4 regions of the Bradyrhizobium sp. SMVTL-02 genome follow, and region 2 is predicted to be linked to each of the others. Evidence: riboswitches for the same ligand, from Rfam matches in the RefSeq annotation. Region 2 holds a riboswitch; each other region holds the start of a gene.
What was found. Region 2 has a riboswitch for cobalamin ahead of ACNJYB_RS07910 (ribonucleoside-diphosphate reductase subunit alpha). Riboswitches for the same ligand answer to the same signal wherever they lie in the genome.
Positions count from the first base shown of each region.

Region 1: it holds a riboswitch for cobalamin, as region 2 does, so the genes downstream of both, ACNJYB_RS37995 (ribonucleoside-diphosphate reductase subunit alpha) here and ACNJYB_RS07910 (ribonucleoside-diphosphate reductase subunit alpha) in region 2, are expected to answer to the same signal.
Region 3: it holds a riboswitch for cobalamin, as region 2 does, so the genes downstream of both, ACNJYB_RS13615 (DUF1636 family protein) here and ACNJYB_RS07910 (ribonucleoside-diphosphate reductase subunit alpha) in region 2, are expected to answer to the same signal.
Region 4: it holds a riboswitch for cobalamin, as region 2 does, so the genes downstream of both, ACNJYB_RS13680 (energy-coupling factor ABC transporter permease) here and ACNJYB_RS07910 (ribonucleoside-diphosphate reductase subunit alpha) in region 2, are expected to answer to the same signal.

Region 1 is NZ_CP182469.1:7,928,971-7,933,683, reverse strand. Features, by position in the region: gene ACNJYB_RS38015 (recombinase family protein) at 1-78, opposite strand, end outside; gene ACNJYB_RS38010 (hypothetical protein) at 68-307, opposite strand; gene ACNJYB_RS38005 (hypothetical protein) at 866-1,090, opposite strand; partial or broken gene ACNJYB_RS38000 (hypothetical protein) at 1,847-2,085, shown strand; cobalamin riboswitch at 2,106-2,318, shown strand; gene ACNJYB_RS37995 (ribonucleoside-diphosphate reductase subunit alpha) at 2,528-4,363, shown strand; gene ACNJYB_RS37990 (ribonucleotide-diphosphate reductase subunit beta) at 4,354-4,713, shown strand, end outside.
Region 2 is NZ_CP182469.1:1,690,758-1,695,470, forward strand. Features, by position in the region: gene ACNJYB_RS07910 (ribonucleoside-diphosphate reductase subunit alpha) at 1-2,738, opposite strand, end outside; cobalamin riboswitch at 2,859-3,072, opposite strand; gene ACNJYB_RS07915 (DJ-1/PfpI family protein) at 3,509-4,111, shown strand; gene ACNJYB_RS07920 (ribbon-helix-helix domain-containing protein) at 4,207-4,605, shown strand.
Region 3 is NZ_CP182469.1:2,929,260-2,933,972, reverse strand. Features, by position in the region: gene cobN (cobaltochelatase subunit CobN) at 1-947, opposite strand, end outside; gene cobW (cobalamin biosynthesis protein CobW) at 947-1,981, opposite strand; gene ACNJYB_RS13615 (DUF1636 family protein) at 1,978-2,352, opposite strand; cobalamin riboswitch at 2,449-2,669, opposite strand; gene cobO (cob(I)yrinic acid a,c-diamide adenosyltransferase) at 2,710-3,345, shown strand; gene ACNJYB_RS13605 (cobyric acid synthase) at 3,351-4,713, shown strand, end outside.
Region 4 is NZ_CP182469.1:2,942,498-2,947,210, reverse strand. Features, by position in the region: gene cobT (nicotinate-nucleotide--dimethylbenzimidazole phosphoribosyltransferase) at 1-807, opposite strand, end outside; gene cobF (precorrin-6A synthase (deacetylating)) at 818-1,567, opposite strand; gene ACNJYB_RS13680 (energy-coupling factor ABC transporter permease) at 1,607-2,284, opposite strand; cobalamin riboswitch at 2,322-2,541, opposite strand; gene cobA (uroporphyrinogen-III C-methyltransferase) at 2,587-3,318, opposite strand; gene ACNJYB_RS13670 (cobyrinate a,c-diamide synthase) at 3,315-4,625, opposite strand; gene cobM (precorrin-4 C(11)-methyltransferase) at 4,625-4,713, opposite strand, start outside.

The DNA of each region.
Region 1 (4,713 bases), 2.2 Mb from region 2:
CTGATGCGTTGAGGATTGACGCACGTAAAGAATCGCCTTGCGCGCGAGATGATGAGGCCTGACTTTGTCACAGATCATGACCGACCTCCTTTGCGCGCGGCGTTGCCGTCGCCGCAGCGTGGTCGAGGATTAACTGCGTGATCAGACTCGTCAGGACCGCCCGTACTTCCGCCGGCAGCTCCGACCATGCCGGCGCGCCGATGGCGCTGTTCAACAGGCCGCTCCCGAACAGGTCCATCTGCCGCTGCAATCGCGGTTTTTGATTGTGTCGGCATCCGCTCCCTGGCATTGCCGTCTGGCGTGACATGAGTCGCTCCCCGATTCTGGTGGTGAGAGCCTTTGGATGCGCCAGAAACCAGGACAGCTGATGGCGTTCGATCCTTCAACGCCAGATCGAGAAGCGCAGAAAGCGCGGTAAGTGCATCGATGCTAACAAGCGGATGAGCTGTCAAAGGCTCAGCGTCAGGGCATGCCGTCCGCTCGAACATCCATGCTGGAACTTCCAGCCAACGATCTGCTTGCGCGCCGTCCAGGTTGCAGCGGAAAACGACATCGTCAGCCTTATCGACGGTCCCATGAACGCAAACTCGGCGACCAAACCAAGGATGATGCCGATAAAGAACCTCGCGAAAAACGGTCCTGTGGGCATTCTTAAACGTTGTTGTACAATGGCCGGCGTCCTCACTCGAGCCTTGACGGCGGCACTCCGGATCAAGCCTACTTCAACTCGCTGCCGCTCCGCATGGCAGCCTAACCACGGCAGACGCTCCACCTATCAACGCGGAAATTCTGTCCAAACAACCGGGGCCAGCTCTGTTCCGAACTGGTCCAATTCATCCGAGCGACTTACACGCCAAGCGTCGGCTCATACAGCGTGACGGACGGTTGCCCAATCGTGTGGCGGATCGAACAATTTTAGCTCCTGTGGTTGTGCCTCCAAGCGGCGCCTCAGAAATCGCCCATTAATGCGCCCTTTCCAACAACGCGCCGACCAGTCTTGATTGATCTCGCCGCCTGCCACGATCAGCATGAGCGGCTCCTTCACGCGGCGAGCAATGCGCCGCAGCGTAGCCGAGTCCAGATCGCTCATTGCCGCGGCGCCACCGGATGCGAGTGCCAATCGCCGAGGTAATCAACGTCACCCGCGGTATCCTGAAAAGCCCGCCGAATCTCCGCGACCTGCCAAGCGTGATCGGGCACGAAACAGTGTCGCCCGTGAAGGGCGTGCGGGCCGGACTGCGAAGGTCGATTACCACCCGGTCTTTCCCCGCGCGCCAGCCGAGAAGAACTCCGCCATTCTCGAGGGGGACAAATTCGCAAGCAAGTTTGCACATTGCCCGCATCACGTGCGAAGAAAGCAAGACGTTCATTCCCCGGCCCAACAGCGTGGATGTGGGGGGGCAATCAAATGCTCCCAGCGTGGCAGCACACGTACTCCGTTTTGGCCTTGCAGTGTCAGGATAGACACTTGCCAGGTGCCGGGGTCGTACTTTCCTTCTGAGAGCAATCCGACCGCACTGCGAACGACTTCAAGCGATACTTCTTGCAGATCAAAGCCTCCTCCGGTGAATGTAGGCGCATTGCACCCTAACGGCGTGACGATTCCGGTATTATCGAGACGCGGTTTGGACATATGTTTCTCGTCCTTCCGATGTTCATGGAGGCAAACCAAGCAGCTTTTGGAATCGTGAACAAAGCGCGCGACCACGCCGCCTGCGAGCCCGACGGTCGCGTAGCCCATCACATAAGGCACTTTCGGTTTGGAAAGTGATTCCCCGAGCCAAGCCCCCGCCAGGGCGAGGGGTAGAGACTCGACGGGAGGCACTTACAGCGGACATCGCCGGGTCGACGCGATCGAATCATGAAGCGTTTCAAATCGTCCCGTCAGGCTCAACTTTTCTGTCAGTTCATGCTCAGGTCGCGAACCTTTTCCACATCCTCTCTCTCGGAGCCGTCACTGCCGATTTCCGTCGTGTTTCGCGCGAGCGAGCCTTTGCGACTTGGCGCGAGATCTCCACGACAAGCGCTCGCCGAACCTTGACCTCGGGGCTGCTCCAATTCGTTAACTTGACGGCGCCGCCTTGACGAATCTCTGCGAGCGGTGCCTATATGTAGTCCGTCACGGTCTTCCAATCCGCATCTCGTAGGATGGAAGCTAAGAGGGAACCCGGTGCGCCGGCAACGGCTATTCCGAGGCTGCCCCCGCAACTGTAAGCGGCGAGCGGTTGTCATCATGGTCACTGGCGCGACAGCGCTGGGAAGGCCGACAGCCCCAGCGACCCGCGAGCCAGGAGACCTGCCGCGACTGAACGAAAGTCCTCGGGCGGGGTGCCCCGGTGGGGCGCTTGCAGCCGGGCACACTTGCCAGCTCTCCTCGCAAGTCGTCCGCGCGGCCCCGGCGCCTAACATCGCGGGGTTGCCGATGTCGCCGTCTTACGATTTCGATCAGCGTGGTCATCTCGTCGCGCCACCGAGTGTGCGGCCGCGCCTAGCGCAGGCGAAGCCTGCGGCGCCTGAGCCGTGTCTGGTGCCCCTTTCGCCATCGCCGGCTCCGCTGCCGTGGCCCCTCGCGCCATCGCCAAAGCCGGCCGACCTCACGCTCGATCCGTCGCGCGACGACTTGTTGACGTCGTTCGGCAAGCTGACGCTGACCGACCGTTATCTGCTCGCCGGCGAAACTTACCAGGACATGTTCGGGCGGGTGTCTTGCGCTTTCGCGGACGATGTTGCGCATGCCCAACGTCTCTATGATGCGATGTCCCGGCTATGGTTCATGCCGGCCACACCGGTGCTCTCCAACGGCGGGACCACGCGCGGCCTGCCGATCTCCTGCTTCCTCAACTCGGTGGCGGACTCGCTCGAAGGCATCGTCGGTACCTGGAACGAGAACGTCTGGCTTGCTTCCAACGGCGGCGGCATCGGCACCTACTGGGGCAATGTTCGCTCGATCGGCGAGAAGGTGAAGGGCGGCGTCACTTCAGGCATCATCCCGTTCATCCACGTCATGGACGGCCTGACGCTGGCGATCAGCCAGGGCTCGTTGCGGCGCGGCTCGGCGGCGGTCTATCTCGATATCCACCATCCCGAGATCGAGGAGTTCCTCGAGATTCGCAAGGCGTCCGGCGACTTCAACCGAAAGAGCTTCAACCTGCATCACGGCGTCAACGTCACCGATGAGTTCATGCGTGCCGTGGGCGCCGGCACCGCATTCGCTCTACGGAGCCCGAAGACTAACGAGGTCGTCCGCCAGATCGATGCCCGCCAGCTGTGGCAACGCATCCTTGAGAACCGGCTCCAGACTGGCGAGCCTTATCTCTTGTTCATCGACACCGTAAACCGCGCGCTCCCCAAGCATCAGCGCGAGCTGGGCCTCAAGGTCTCGACTTCCAACCTGTGCAGCGAAATTACCCTGCCGACCGGCATCGATCATCGCGACGAGGAGCGCACCGCGGTCTGCTGTCTGTCGTCGCTCAACCTCGAGACCTGGGACCAGTGGAGTGAGGAGCCCACCTTCATCGAGGATGTCATGCGCTTCCTCGACAACGTGCTCAGCCACTTCATCACGGTGGCGCCGGACGGCATGAAGCGTGCCCGCTACGCTGCCCTGCGTGAGCGCTCCGTCGGCCTCGGCGTCATGGGCTTCCACTCTTTCCTGCAGGCCAAGGGCATTCCAATGGAAAGTGTCATGGCCAAGTCGTTCAATCTGAACATGTTCCGAAAAATCCGTCGCGACGCCGACGCGGCATCCGTGACGCTCGCGCGCGAGCGTGGTCCGTGCCCGGATGCCCTGGAACGCGGCGTGATGGCGCGTTTCAGCCATAAGATCGCGATCGCGCCGACCGCCTCGATCAGCATCATCTGCGGCGGCACCAGCGCCTGCGTCGAGCCAATCCCGGCCAACATCTACACCCATAAGACATTGTCCGGCGCCATCTCGGTGCGTAATCCGCATCTCGCCAAAGTGCTTGCGGCGAAGGGCGCCGACACTTCGGCGATGTGGCAGTCGATTATAGCACACGAAGGGTCGGTGGCCCGTCTCGACATCTTGTCGGAGCACGAGAAAGCGATCTTTCGCACCGCTTTCGAGATCGACCAGCGCTGGATCGTCGAGCTTGCCGCCGACCGCGCCCCGTTCATCTGCCAAAGCCAGTCGATCAACCTCTATCTCCCAGCCGATGTCGATAAATGGGACCTTCACATGCTGCACTGGACGGCATGGCAGTGCGGATTGAAAAGCCTCTACTACTGCCGCTCAAAGTCTATCTCGCGCGCGGCGTTCGCTGGCAAGATCGGCGACAGCGACAAGGTGGCGGCGCCGCAGCCACAGCGTACTGATTATGAGGAGTGCCTTGCATGTCAGTGATCGATCTTTCGGCCGTCGATCCGCGTACGCTGATCGGCAAGGGACGAGTGGGGCTGCTCGACGCGACCGGAACCTATGATGTCGATCGCTACGCCTGGGCTTACGAGTTCTGGAAGCGCCAGCAGCAGACCCATTGGATGGGCGAGGAGGTGCCGCTCGGCGCCGACCTCAAGGACTGGGCGTCGGACCGCGTCACCGCCAGCGAATGCGCGCTGCTCACCCAAATCTTTCGTTTCTTCACTCAGTCGGACATCGAGGTCGGGGACAACTATCTCAAGCGCTACATCCCGATCTTCCAGCCGCTCACTGTTCAGATGATGATGGCGGCCTTCAGCAACATGGAGACGGTT
Region 2 (4,713 bases):
TCGACATGGGTGGCACCGTGAGATCGCAGATAGTAGGTCGTCTTCAGTCCACGGCGCCAAGCCAACCGGTAAAGCGCATCGAGCTTTTTGCCGGATGGATTGGCGATGTAGAGGTTGAGCGACTGCGACTGGTCGATCCATTTTTGCCGGCGCGCAGCCGCTTCAATCAGCCAAGAGCTGTCCACCTCAAATGCTGTCGCATAAAGGTTCTTGAGATCGTCGGGCACCCGATCGATCTGGCCGACGCTGCCGTCGAAATATTTCAGGTCGGAGACCATCACCTCATCCCACAGGCCGCGGGCCTTAAGGTCGCGGACCAGGAGCTCGTTCACGACCGTGAAGTCCCCGGACATGTTCGATTTGACGAAGAGATTTTGATAATTTGGCTCGATCGACTGCGACACGCCGCAGATGTTGGAGATGGTCGCTGTCGGCGCGATTGCCATGACGTTTGAGTTGCGCATTCCGCCAGCGACGACCTTCTCGCGTAGGCGATCCCAGGGCAGCGTCGAAGAGCGGTCGAGATCGAGTCCGCCGCGGGCATCGTTAAGAAGTTGGATAGAGTCGAACGGCAAAATACCTTTCGACCAGAGCGAGCCTTCGAAGCTTGGATAGCGTCCGCGCTCGCTTGCGAGATCTGAGGACGCCTCGATGGCGTGGAAGGAAATCGCCTCCATGCTGATATCCGCGAACGTGACTGCCGCATCCGATGCGATCGGGATGCGCTGGACCTGAAGCGCCTCCTGAAAGCCCATCAGGCCGAGACCGACCGGCCGGTGACGCATGTTGGACCGGCGCGCCTCCGGGATGGTGTAGAAATTGATGTCAATGACGTTGTCGAGCATCCGGACGGCGGTCGTCACCGTCCGCTTCAGTTTTGCCTCGTCGATGCCGTCGGGGCCGACATGACTAAGCAGGTTGACGGAGCCCAGATTGCAGACGGCGACTTCGTCGGCCGAAGTGTTCAGCGTGATCTCGGTGCACAGATTCGAGGAATGGATCACGCCCATGTGGCGCTGTGGCGAACGCAAGTTGCAGGGGTCTTTGAAGGCGATCCAGGGGTGGCCGGTCTCGAATAGCATGGTCAGCATGCGACGCCAGAGGTCGGTAGCTCGCACCGTCTTGAAGAGGCGTATCCCGCCGTCCTTGGCTCTGGCTTCATAGGCCTCGTACGCGGTCCTGAATGCCTCGCCGTAGAGGTCATGCAGGTCCGGCGTCTCATCCGGCGAGAACAGCGTCCACTCGCCGTCGGCGTCGACGCGCTGCATGAACAGGTCCGGAATCCAGTTTGCGGTGTTCATGTCGTGCGTCCGGCGGCGGTCATCGCCGGTGTTCTTGCGGAGGTCGAGGAATTCCTCGATGTCGACGTGCCAGGTCTCAAGGTAAGCGCAGACCGCGCCCTTGCGCTTTCCACCCTGGTTGACGGCGATCGCAGTGTCGTTGGCGACTTTGAGGAACGGGATGATGCCCTGGCTCTCGCCATTGGTGCCCTTGATGTGAGCGCCTAGGCCGCGAACTGGCGTCCAGTCGTTGCCGAGGCCACCCGAATATTTGGCGAGCAGCGCATTGTCCTTGATCGACTTGAAAATGCCGTCAAGGTCATCGGCGACGGTGGTGAGGAAGCAGGACGACAGCTGCGGACGCAGCGTGCCAGAATTAAACAGCGTGGGTGTCGAGGCCATGAAGTCGAACGATGACAAGAGATCGTAGAACTCGATCGCCTTTGCCTCGCGATCAATCTCGCGCAGCGCCAGCCCCATCGCAACCCGCATGAAGAAAGCCTGCGGCAGCTCGATTCGCTTGCCGTGCTGATGTAGGAAATAGCGGTCGTAAAGCGTCTGAAGACCTAGGAACTGGAAGTTTAGGTCCCGTTCCGGCTTCAGCGCTGCGGCGATCCTGTCGAGATCGAAGCGGGCAAGTTCGGGATCGAGCAGCTCGGCGTTGATCCCGACCCTCACATAGGCCGGAAAGTATTCGGCATAGAGCGTCGCCATGTCGGCTTGCGAGGCCGACGTCGCAACACCATGAACGTGCGAGAGCACCTCGCCGCGGAGCTTGTCGAGCAGCAAACGCGCGCTGACGTAAGAATAGTTTGGCTCGTGCTCGACGAGGGTACGCGCTGCCATGATCGAAGCCAGCGCCAGCTCGTCCTGGCTGATGCCGTCGTAGAGATTGCGCCTGGTCTCGGCCAGCACGGGCTCCACAGAGACGCCATCGAGGCCGGCGCAGGCTTCGCCGATGATCAGCGCGAGGCGATTGGTATCCAGACCGACACGGGAACCGTCCGTCAGGGTGACGTGAAGCGCCGGAGCGCCGGCGGGCGCCGGCTGCGCGGCCGCGTCCTCGGCGCGCTGACGCGCGCGCTCTTCGCGATACAACACATAAGCGCGCGCAACCTTGTGGTTCTCACTGCGCATCAAGGCGAGTTCGACCTGATCTTGAACATCCTCGATATGGAAGGTGCGTCCTTCGCCCGCGCGCCGCATGAGCGCAGCGACGACCTCGTCGGTCAATTGCACAACGCTCTCATGCACGCGGCGAGAGGCGGCCGCCGTGGTACCTTCGACGGCCAGAAAGGCCTTGGTCATGGCCAACCCGATCTTGGGGGAGTCAAATGGGGTGACCTTGCCGTTACGGCGAATGATCTGCATGGTCGGCTCGCTTGGCGCGAGCGTTCGCGGACGCGACTGGATAATGGCAGCGGACGCATTGTCCGCGTCGTGTAGGTTCAGTGACATCAATAGGCCCCGTGATGCGCGTTGTGTTTGAACGGGGCGATAAGGAAGGACGCTGACGCAGCGCCGGCAGATATGTTGCCGGACGGTGCGTGTAAGCGACCGCCGGACACCCCGCCCGTGGACGTTCTGGTCGTCACGGCAGGTCTCCTGGCTCGCAGGTCGTTGCACTTCCTGTCTTCCCGGCGCAGTCGCACCAGTGACGTCGTTCGGAAGCAGCTCGCTGCTGACAGTTGCGGGGGCAGCGCCGGAATTCCGCGCACAAGGCGCAGTTCACCGGCTTCCCTCTTAGCCACTAAATCTTGCGATCAAGCGGACCGTGATGACGATATGTAGTGATATTCGGGACGCGCTGTCAACAGCTGATGAGGCTCGTAGATTTTTGCACGCAATCTTGACGTCGTTCCCGCGCTCGCCCGCGGTGATGTCGTCTATCCGCCGAGGGCTCAGCTATGCGGACGGAGTCTGGCAGGCGACGATTTGGGTGAGCGGCGGCGCACGAGCGGGCAAAGCTCAAGTCCCTGAGATTCAGGCGCGGCGGGACGTACGCTTCCTTGGAGCCCCTGGTCGAGATATGAAAGTCTGCACCGTGTGAAGATAGCTTGTGACAAAGCGCGCGGATATTGCTCATCTTTCCGCGTACAATCCGACGACAGCGTGCACGTGCCGCTCGCTCGACTGCGTTAACGGGTTAACACCAAGTCTCGTCCGGCGTCTGTATCCTCAGACCGCGCAAAGAGCGAGCGTTGGAACCTAAGTTCGGAGGATAATGCATGAATGGCAAGCGCATTCTGATGATCGTCGGGGATTTTGGTGAGGACTACGAAATAATGGTCCCGTTCCAGGCCCTCCTCGCCGTCGGACACACGGTTCATGCCGTCTGCCCCGGCAAGGCCGCAGGCGACACAATCGCAACGTCGATCCATGATTTCGAAGGCCAGCAGACCTACAGCGAAAAGCGCGGCCACAACTTCACGATCAATACCACGTTCGCCGAAATCGATTCCTCATCTTATGACGCGCTCGTGATCCCGGGGGGCCGAGCTCCCGAATACCTTCGCACCGATGGACGGGTGATCGAGCTGGTTAGATACTTCTTCGCTGCTGAGAAGCCCGTCGCCGCAATCTGTCATGCGGCGCAGCTCCTTGCGGGCGCCGACGTGCTGAAGGGGCGCACCTGTTCGGCCTATCCGGCCTGCCGCATCGAGGTCGAACTTGCCGGCGGCGTTTATGCCGAGATCCCAATTAATGGCGCCGTGACAGATCGCAATCTGGTCAGCGCGCCGGCTTGGCCGGCTCACCCCGCGTGGCTATCGCAATTTCTTGCCGTTCTGGGGACGACGATCAGCCATTCCGGCCTGCGCCGCGCCGCATGATCGTTCGGCTTGACGACGTGAATGAGCGTAGGTACGGGCGCAGGGCGGGGTGATAGACTGTGACCCGGCTCTTTCTGCTGCCTGAGGCGGCGCCCATGTGCAGGCTCTTTGTCAATGCGGATGCGGAGCTTTGGCAGACCCGGCTGAAGTCCGTGCGAATGCGCGGTTTCTCCACCAGCATCCGCTTGGAGAACCTTTACTGGCGGATTCTGGAGGAGATCGCGCAGCGCGATGGCATGACACTCTCGCAGCTCCTGGACCGGCTGCATGAAGAATTGCTGGAGGACCGGAAGAATGTGGAGAACTTTTCCTCGTTCCTCCGCGTCTGCTGCGGCCGCTATCTGATGCTGCAACTCTCTGGCGACATCCCGCGCGATTTCGCCACACCGGTCAGATCGCTAGATGCCAACCGCATCCTCGAGCGCGAGGCACGACGCTTTGCTGCGGACGCCGGGAGCGGGAGTAACAAATCGAGGATTTCAGTCACTGGTTAGGCAGAATTGCGTCAATCGATGGCGGTTGCCGCAGCTCGTCTGGGGCCCACGCGACAAAGCCGAGCCTCCAGTCACAACGGTCCAAGCGCCAGATCGGGTCTTTTTGCT
Region 3 (4,713 bases), 1.2 Mb from region 2:
TCCGGCAGCACCACATGCATCGCGAGATCGCCGGGCGAGAGGCCACGGAGCGATTCCGCCCAGTCCTCACGCCGCGCCGTCGAGAGCGCGACCTGGAATACCGGACAGATTGCGGCCTCGAACGGCGTCGTGCCATCCTCGCCAACCGCAGAAAACGCCGTCGCATTGACGATGGCAGCCGCCGGATTTTGCGCGAGATACGCGCGCAGCCAATCGGCAACGCCCGCGGCCTTCAGCGAGGTGACGAACACGCCATGCGCGTCAAAGCCCTTTTCGCGCAACGCCGCGATCAGGGCATCGACGGGTCCGGTGTCCGCTGCGGTGAGATAGGAGCGATAGAACGTCACCAGCGCGTGCGGCTTTCCTTCCTCCGCGACCGGCGCCGGGATGACGCCGCGCGAGGGATCGTAAAAGCCCATCTCAGGAACGATCATCTCGCCGACGACCGGACCCGCATAAAGCCCCGAGGCGAGCGCGAGCTGTGCAATCGCCGCTTGCGCCGCGACGGGCCCGCCGTTGTCGCAGAGCACCTTGAGCCGCCGCAGCGTCGACACCGGCAAGGTCGAGTACACATCGAGCCGGGAGTCGTCGCGGCCGTCGGCGGGCAGCACGGCCAGAACGATGCCGCGATCTTTGGCCAGTTGCTGGAGCGCCGCGAGGCCATACGGCCAATAGGATTCGCCGCCGATCAGGCGCACCAGGATGCCGCGGGCCTGCGACAGCGTGCGCTCGATATAGGTATCGACCGAGAGCGGATGACGGAGTTCGGCGAGATTGGCGAGCCGCAGCGACGGCAGGCTGTCACGGCCACGCCGCCAGCCGGCCGCAAACGCGGCAAGGTCGGAATCCGAATACGAGAGCACCACGAGATCGGCCGGATCCTGGCCGATGTCTCTTGGCGTCGCGGTCTCCTCGAGACCGCGGCTCTCGCGGAAGACGACGTGCATCAGATACCTAGTCCTGACCTGATCGCGGTCTCGTCGATATCGCCATGCTCGCCGATCACGACGAGCTTTGACTGCCTGAGACCCGCGCCCCAGGGTCGGTCGAACTGGTGGCGCACGCGCTCGCCGACCGCCTGCAGCAGCAGGCGCATTGGCTTGCCGGCGACGGCGATGTAGCCCTTGGCGCGCAGCACGTTCTGCTCGCGCGCGAGACGCTGGACGGAAGCGACCAGCGCATCGACATCCGAAACCTCCGGAAGATCGATCACGACCGAGGCGAAATCATCGTGCTCGTGCTCCTCCTCGCCATCGTGATGCGACGGACGCGCGGCGAGATCGTTCTCGGCAGCCGCGCCGAGACCGAGGATGACGCGGGCATCGATCGCGCCGTCGGTGACGGGCAGCATCGGCACGCGGCGCGGCATCTCGGCGGTGATCGCCGCCTTGGCGGCTTCGATGCCGGCACTACCGGCGAGATCGGCCTTGGTCAGCAGCACGATGTCGGCGCAGGCGATCTGGTCCTCGAACACTTCCGACAGCGGCGTCTCGTGATCGAGATTCTCGTCTGCTGCGCGCTGCGCCTCTACCGCATCCGGATCCGGCGCGAAGCGGCCCGCGGCCACCGCCTCGGCATCGGCGAGCGCGATGACGCCGTCGACCGTGATCCGCGAGCGGATCTCCGGCCAGTCGAACGCCTTCAGCAGCGGCTTGGGCAGCGCCAGACCCGAGGTCTCGATCAGGATGTGATCGGGCCGCACCGGCCGCGCCAGCAGTTGCTCCATGGTCGGAATGAAATCGTCGGCGACGGTGCAGCAGATGCAGCCATTGGCGAGCTCGACGATGTTCTCTTCCGGACAATTGGCATCTGCGCAGGACTTCAATATTTCACCGTCGACTCCCGCGCTGCCGAACTCGTTGACGAGCACCGCGAGCTTCTTGCCGCCCGCATTGCTGAGCAGATGCTGGATCAGTGTCGTCTTGCCGGAGCCGAGGAAACCGGTGACCACCGTGACAGGGACTTTTGCGAGCGAGTTCATTCGGCGGCCTCCGGCACGACGGGAATGGGGGGAATGCGGGCAAGCGACTGCTTGCGGAAGATCTCGGGACGGCTGCGCCAAGGCACGAGGCCATCTGGCGCGGCCGCATAGGCCACAGCGCCAGCGACGACGTCCTGCGCGTTCGCATCGGACAGGCGGCCATAGACATAGGACCAACGGCCGGGCGCGCTGAGCGCGACAGAGCAGCCCTGGCTGCAGGCCGACAGGCATTCGACGGGAACCACGTTGACGCCCTCGGGCACGCCCGCCTCGAGGATCGCACCATGCAGGCGCTTGCCGGGCGTGGTCTCGCCCTCACCAAGCGTTTGGCCGGCGCGGCAGGTGATGCAGACGTGAAGTGTGACGGTCATCGCCTCTTCCAGGATAATCAGCGGGAGGCGATGAGGCGCGCGGACCATACTCCTGAAGGCCCGCTTCCCCGTCGCGGAACACCCCGTCCGCCGGTCCAAAACTCGTCCGCGCTGGCAGGTCTCCCGGCTTGCGGAGCAGGGTTTTGGCCCTTCGATCCCCGCCTTCCCGATCCCCGCGGGAATCAGTGGCTTTGGGCATCTCTCCGATCACGGTCGCGGGGGCGGCTGCATTTTGGACCCAAATCTTGCCGATTCGGACCCTATCGCATTCCCTCTTCGCCTGTCATAGGACAGGAACCAACGCCGGGCCACCATTTGCCCCCGGCCGCCTCTTGTCAAGCCGAAGGACCCGATCCGATGACGCCTGAACCGGATACCCAGACGGCCGATGAAACCGACGCCCGGCACGCCCAGAAGATGGCGAAGAAGAAGGCCGCCCGCGACAAGATCATGGCGACCAAGAGCGGCGAAAAGGGCCTCATCATCGTCCACACCGGCGCGGGCAAGGGCAAGTCCTCCTCCGCCTTCGGCATGATCGTCCGCTGCGTCGCCCATGGCTTTCCCTGCGCGGTCGTGCAGTTCATCAAGGGCGCCTGGGATACCGGCGAGCGGCGCCTGCTCACCGGCCATTTCGGCGAGCTCTGCCAGTTCCACGCCATGGGCGAAGGTTTCACCTGGGAGACGCAGGATCGCGCCCGCGACATTGCCGCCGCGCGCGCCGGCTGGGACAAGGCCAAGGAGCTGATCCTCGATCCGAACCTGCGCATGGTGGTGCTCGACGAGATCAACATCGCGCTGCGCTACGACTATCTCGACATCGCGGAGGTCGTGGAATTCCTGACGACGCAGAAGCCTCCGATGACGCATGTCGTGCTCACCGGGCGCAACGCCAAGGACGAGCTGATCGAGATCGCCGACCTCGTCACCGAGATGACGCTGGTGAAACATCCGTTCCGCTCCGGCATCAAGGCGCAGGCCGGCGTCGAGTTCTGAATTCGATGGCGCGCGCATTGATGATCCAGGGGGCCGGCTCGGACGTGGGCAAGTCGCTCGTCGTCGCCGGCCTTGCGCGCGCCTTCGCGCGGCGCGGCCTGCGTGTGCTCCCGTTCAAGCCGCAGAACATGTCGAACAACGCGGCCGTCACCGTAGATGGCGGCGAAATCGGTCGCGCCCAGGCGCTGCAGGCCCTCGCGGCCGGCGTCGAGCCACACACCGACATGAACCCGGTGCTGCTCAAACCCGAGACGGATGTCGGTGCGCAGGTCGTTGTCCACGGCACGCGCATTGCGACTGCACGTGCGCGGGAATATGCGGCGATGAAGCCCTCGCTGATGGGCGCCGTGCTGGAGAGCTTTGAGCGGCTGAAAGCGCGGGCCGACCTCGTGCTGGTCGAAGGCGCCGGCAGCCCCGCCGAGGTCAACCTGCGCAAAGCCGACATCGCCAATATGGGCTTTGCGCGCAAGGCCGACGTGCCCGTCGTGCTGGTCGGCGACATCGACCGTGGCGGCGTCATCGCCCAGCTCGTCGGCATCAGGACGGTGATCGACCCCGACGATGCCGCGATGATCCAGGGTTTTGTCATCAACAAGTTCCGCGGCGATCCCACGCTGTTCGACGACGGCTACAAGCTGATCGCGCAGAAGACCGCCTGGCGCGGCCTCGGCGTGCTGCCCTGGTTCGCGCGTGCCGGCGAGCTTCCGGCCGAGGACGCGCTGGGCCTGAGCGATGCGCGCAAGCCGGGCCAATGCAAGATCGCCTGCCTCGCGCTGTCGCGGATCGCCAATTTCGACGATCTCGACCCGCTCAAGCTCGAGCCCGGTGTCGATCTCGTGATGGTGCGCCCGGGGGACGCGATCCCCGGCGATGTCCGTCTCGTCATCATCCCTGGCTCAAAATCCACCCGCGGCGATCTCGCCTTCCTGCGCGCGCAGGGCTGGGACATCGATCTGCTCGCGCATCACCGCCGGGGCGGCCATGTGCTTGGCCTCTGCGGCGGCTATCAGATGCTCGGGCGCGGCGTCGCCGACCCTGAAGGCATCGAAGGCCCCGCAGGAGACACCCCAGGCCTCGGGCTTCTCGACGTCGCGACGGTGATGAGCTCGCAGAAGACGCTGACGCGCGTCTCCGCGGTGCACGCGGCGACCGATCAGCCGATCGAGGCCTACGAAATCCACATCGGCCGCACCGACGGGCCCGATCGCGTGCGGCCCTTCGCGAAGCTGAATGGCGAGCCGGAAGGCGCGATCTCCAGGGATGGCCGCGTGCAGGGCAGCTATCTGCACGGTCTCTTCACGTCCGATGCTTTCCGCAAGGCGTATCTGGCGAGGCTCGACATCCCCGCGGGCGAAGAGCCCTACCACG
Region 4 (4,713 bases), 1.3 Mb from region 2:
CGCGACCGATACGATGAAGCCGTCGATCAGCACAGGGATGCGGCGCTGCGCGGCCGCAATGATGGCGCCCGCGATCGCCGCGATCTCGAGTCCGCCGACAGCACACAGGATCTTTTCGGCCGAGGCGCCCGCAACGCCATGACGCGCAATCGCGGCATCGATCACGCGCGCCTTGTGCGCACGGCCCGCCGCATCGACGCCGGTGCCGCTGCCCGCGATCTCCTCGGCGCTGACGCCGAGCAGGCTCGCGGCGATCGCCGCTGATGTCGTGGTGTTGCCGATGCCCATCTCGCCGAAGAGCAGGAGATCAGGCTGGCTGGCCTCGGCACGCGCGACCGCGCGCTGGCCGGCTTCGAAGGCGAAGACCAGCTCTGCTGGCGTGAGCGCAGCCTCGACACTGAAATCACGGGTGCCACTGCGCGGCTTGTCGGTGACGATGCCAGGCATCGCCCCCTCCGTCAGCGTGCCGGCGTCAACGACTTCCAGGTTTGAGCCGAGCTCGCGCGCCAGCACCGAGATCGCTGCGCCGCCTGAGGCAAAATTCGCCATCATCGCGATGGTGACCGCCTGCGGATAGGCCGACACCCCCTGCGCGACGATGCCGTGATCGCCGGCGAAGATGATGATGGGTACGCACGCGGCACGCGGTTGCTCGGTCGCTTGGAGGCCGGCAAGCTCGATCGCAAGCTGCTCGAGCCGGCCGAGCGCGCCGGTCGGTTTTGTCAGTTGCGCCTGACGTGCGATCGCCGCATCGCGATGGGTCGCGGAGACATCGGGACATTTCTGGGTGACCCAGCCGGGGAGCATGCTGCCTCGCTTACGGCCTGCGCTTGAGAATGTAGCTGTCCATGATCCAGCCGTGGCGCTCGCGCGCCTCCTGCCGGAGCGCGACGATGCGCGGGCCCGCGTCAGTGAGCGCGCCGGACATGATGATCTGGTCGGGCATGCCGAGATAAGCGCCCCACCAGATATGGAGCCCTTCCGGATCGAGCGACTGGAATGCCGTGCCGCCGTCGAGCATCACCACCACCGTGTCGACGCCCTGCGGCCAGCCGCCCTCTCGCAAGCGACGGCCTGTCGTGACCAGAAACGGTTCGCCGATGTCGTTGAGCGGCAGCGCGTGCGCCGCGCACAGCGCCTGGATCGAGGTGATGCCGGGCACGACTTGGAGTGCAGGCAAGGGATCGAGCCGGCGCGCAATCCGCAGCGAGGAATCGTAAAGCGAAGGATCGCCCCAGATCAGCAGTGCGACCTTGCCGTCGCCGCCCAGATGGTTCGCGATTGTCTGCGACCATGCGGCGGCGACCGCATCATGCCAATCGTCCACGCCCTTGCGGTAATCGGCCTCCGTCGCGTCGCGCACCGGCAGGTCGAACTCGGCGATGCGCGTCGTGTTGCTGGTAAGCACGTCAGTGCAGATCGTCCGCCTGAGATCGGCGAGATCGGATTTCGCGCTTCCCTTGCGCGGGATCAGGACCAGATCGGCCGCGTTGATGGCGCAGATCGCGGCGCGCGTGAGCTGCTCGGGATCGCCGCAACCGATGCCTATCAGGGAGAGCGTGAGCATCGGGCGTACAGGGGGGCCATGACGGCCGCCCCTTGTCTCTTAAGCCGCGTTGTGCAGGCGCGGGGTGACGAGGCCCGGCGCCGTAACACCGCGCAGCCACTTCGCCAGCGCCAGCACGGCGAGATCGGCCAGCGGCTCGATCACGATGACGAGCGCGTAGGAGGCCGCGAAGGCCGCGATGTTGGCGAGGTTGCTCATGGCAAAGCCGGAGCCATAGAGCGCCCAGAACGCCACCCAGGCGATCACGCCGGCTTGGTAGGTGGTCGAGAGCGCCAGCGCCTGGCGATACCTGAGGTCGACATAGGCGGTGTTGCGGGAAATGAGCCGCGCGGCAATCGCCTGGATCGCGAACAGCGGCACCAGCAGCGTGGTGACGTTCATGCCGTATTGCGGCAGGTCGGCCGGCTCGAAGAGCACGCCTTGAAGCAGCAGGCCCAATGCGAGGCCGAAGGCTGCGGGCGCGGCGCCGAACAGCAGGAACAGGGTCGAACCGAGGATGAAGTGCACCTCGGAGACGCCGACGGGGAAGTGCGGCAGGATCTCGAAGAAGGTGAAGACGAGGCCCGTGGTGGCGAGCGTCCGCGCCGCGAATGACGTGATCCCCTGCTCGCGTACGGTCTCAGCGGCGAGCTTCAGGGCAACGCCGCCTGCGGCGATGCCGGTTGCGTAACTCAACACGAGCTTGGCGCCCGTCACGACGCCCGGTTCGATATGCATGGCTCAGTTCCTTCCTGCCGTCACACCCGACGGCCTTGGCCTCAAAACATGCACGGCCGGTCTCCTGGCTCGCGGTTCACTGGGGTTCTCCGGCCTTCCCGAACCTTGCGGTCCAGTGGCTGATCGGAGCCCCTCACCGCTTACAGTCGCGGGGGCGGCTGGGGTTTTGGGCGCCGCAACTGGGTCCGCCCATCCCCATTCCCGATTATGCTCCGGCGCTTTGCGCCGCGTCGAGCACCATGCCCCTCTTGTGTGCCTCTTTCGCATCGCAGGCGTCAAGGGGCGAACGGCGGCAGTGGCCCTCATGACGGATATTCCCCTGCCAGCGCACCGAACAGGATGACTGCGGCCGTCGAAGCCGCCCCGCCTCGTGCAAGCTGCTCGGCAAGCTCGGCAATCGTGGTGCGGACCAGCCGTTCCTCGGGTCGCCCGAGGGATTCGGCGAACAGCGCCGGGGTATCAGCGGCGAGGCCGTGGGCGATCAATTTTGCGGTAAGCGCCGGAAACGTGCGCCGGCCCATATAGACGACGGTGGTCGCCTCAGGGTCGGCCAGCGCCGCCCAGTTCAGGTTTGGCGGCAGCTCGCCAGTGACATCGGCCCCGGTGACGAACTGCACGCGGCGCGAGGTGTGCCGCCGGGTCAGCGGGATTCCCGCCTGCGCCGCGGCGACACAGGCCGAGGTGACCCCGGGAACGATCTCATAGCCGATGCCGGCTTCGCGCAGCGTCTCGATCTCCTCTTCGAGCCGGCCGAAAATGCCGGCATCGCCGGACTTCAACCGCACCACGCGCGCGCCGGTTGCCGCATAGTCGACCAGGAGGCGGTTGACATGGTGCTGCTTCGTGGAGGGCCGCCCGGCCCGCTTTCCCACCGCGACGAGATTGGTACCAGGCCGGGCGAGATCGAGGATCGCGCCGGAGGCAAGATCGTCATAGAGCACGACATCGGCCTCGCGCAGCCGCGCGGCGCCCTTCACGGTGAGGAGCTCGGGATCACCGGGGCCGGCGGAGACGAAGGAGACAAAACCGCTCACCGGTCCTCCGCGATCAGATGGAAGAACGTGCCGGTGGCGCGGCCGCGCTGCGAGCCGGTCTCGGCGATGACCGCGCCCGTTGCATCATGCACGACCGCCAGCGGCGTATCGGGCTGGGCAAGGATGGTCGAATAGTGGAACTCGTGGCCGCGCAGGCGCGCGCCCGCCCGATGTCCCGGCATCGGCGTTGCAAGTGTGGCGAGACGATAGCCCAGATGCATGCGGCGCTTGGCAAAGCTGGTCTCCAGGCCAAGCAGACCCGTCATCTCATGACGGATCCCGTCGGCATCTTTGAGGCCTGCGCCCAGCACCATATAGCCTCCGCACTCCCCGTGCACCGGCCGCGTCTCGACGAAGGCGCGCAGGCTGCTGCGAAACCGCGCATTGGCTGCGATCTTTCCTGCGTGAAGCTCGGGATAGCCGCCCGGTAGCCAGCAGACGTCGGCGCTCGCGTCGGGCACCTCATCAGCGAGCGGCGAGAATGTCGAGATCTCGGCGCCCGCCGCGCGCCAGGCCTCCAGCATATGCGGATAGACGAAGGAGAACGCCGCATCACGGGCGAGCGCGATGCGTTGCCCGGGCGGCCTCACATTCCACCCATTCGCCGTAGGTCGCGGCGACCAGCTGGCAGCGAAGCACAGCACCGCATCAAGATCGACATGCGCGGCGACGAAGCGCGCGGCCTCGTCGATCAGCTTGCCGATGTCGGCCTGCTCCTCCGCCTGCACGAGGCCGAGATGTCGTTTCGGCAGGCTGACCTCGGCGTGACGCGGCAGCGCGCCGAACACGGCGATGCCGATGTCCGCAAGCGCGCGCCGCACCAGGTCTTCGTGGCGCGGGCTGGCGACGCGATTGAGCACCACACCGGCAAGTCGCACGCCGGGCCGATAGTCGCGCAAGCCGGCAGCGATCGCCGCCGCCGTCTGCGCCTGCCCGGAGGGATCGATCACAAGGACCACCGGCCAGCCCAGCATCTCCGCGATGTCGGCCGAAGCACCGGTGCCGGAAACACCGCGCGCTGCAACGCCATCGAACAGGCCCATCGAGCCTTCGGCGAGAACAATGTCGGCATCCGTGCCGCGGCTGACGAGATGGTCGATGGTCGCGCGGTCCATCGCCCAGCTATCGACGTTGACGGAGGCGCGGCCCGTGGCGGCAGCGTGGAAAGCGGGATCGATATAGTCCGGCCCGCTCTTGAAGCACTGCACCTCGAGGCCACGATTGCGCCAGGCGCGCGCGAGCGCCAGCGTCAGCGTGGTCTTGCCGACGCCGGAGGCCGGAGCCGAGATGACGAGCGCAGCCGGCATCAGGAGACCTCCGGAAAGCGCGGTTCGGCACCGACAGGCCGATAGCGGCGATCGTAATCGGCGGCATAGAGGCGGCTGTCGTCGAAAT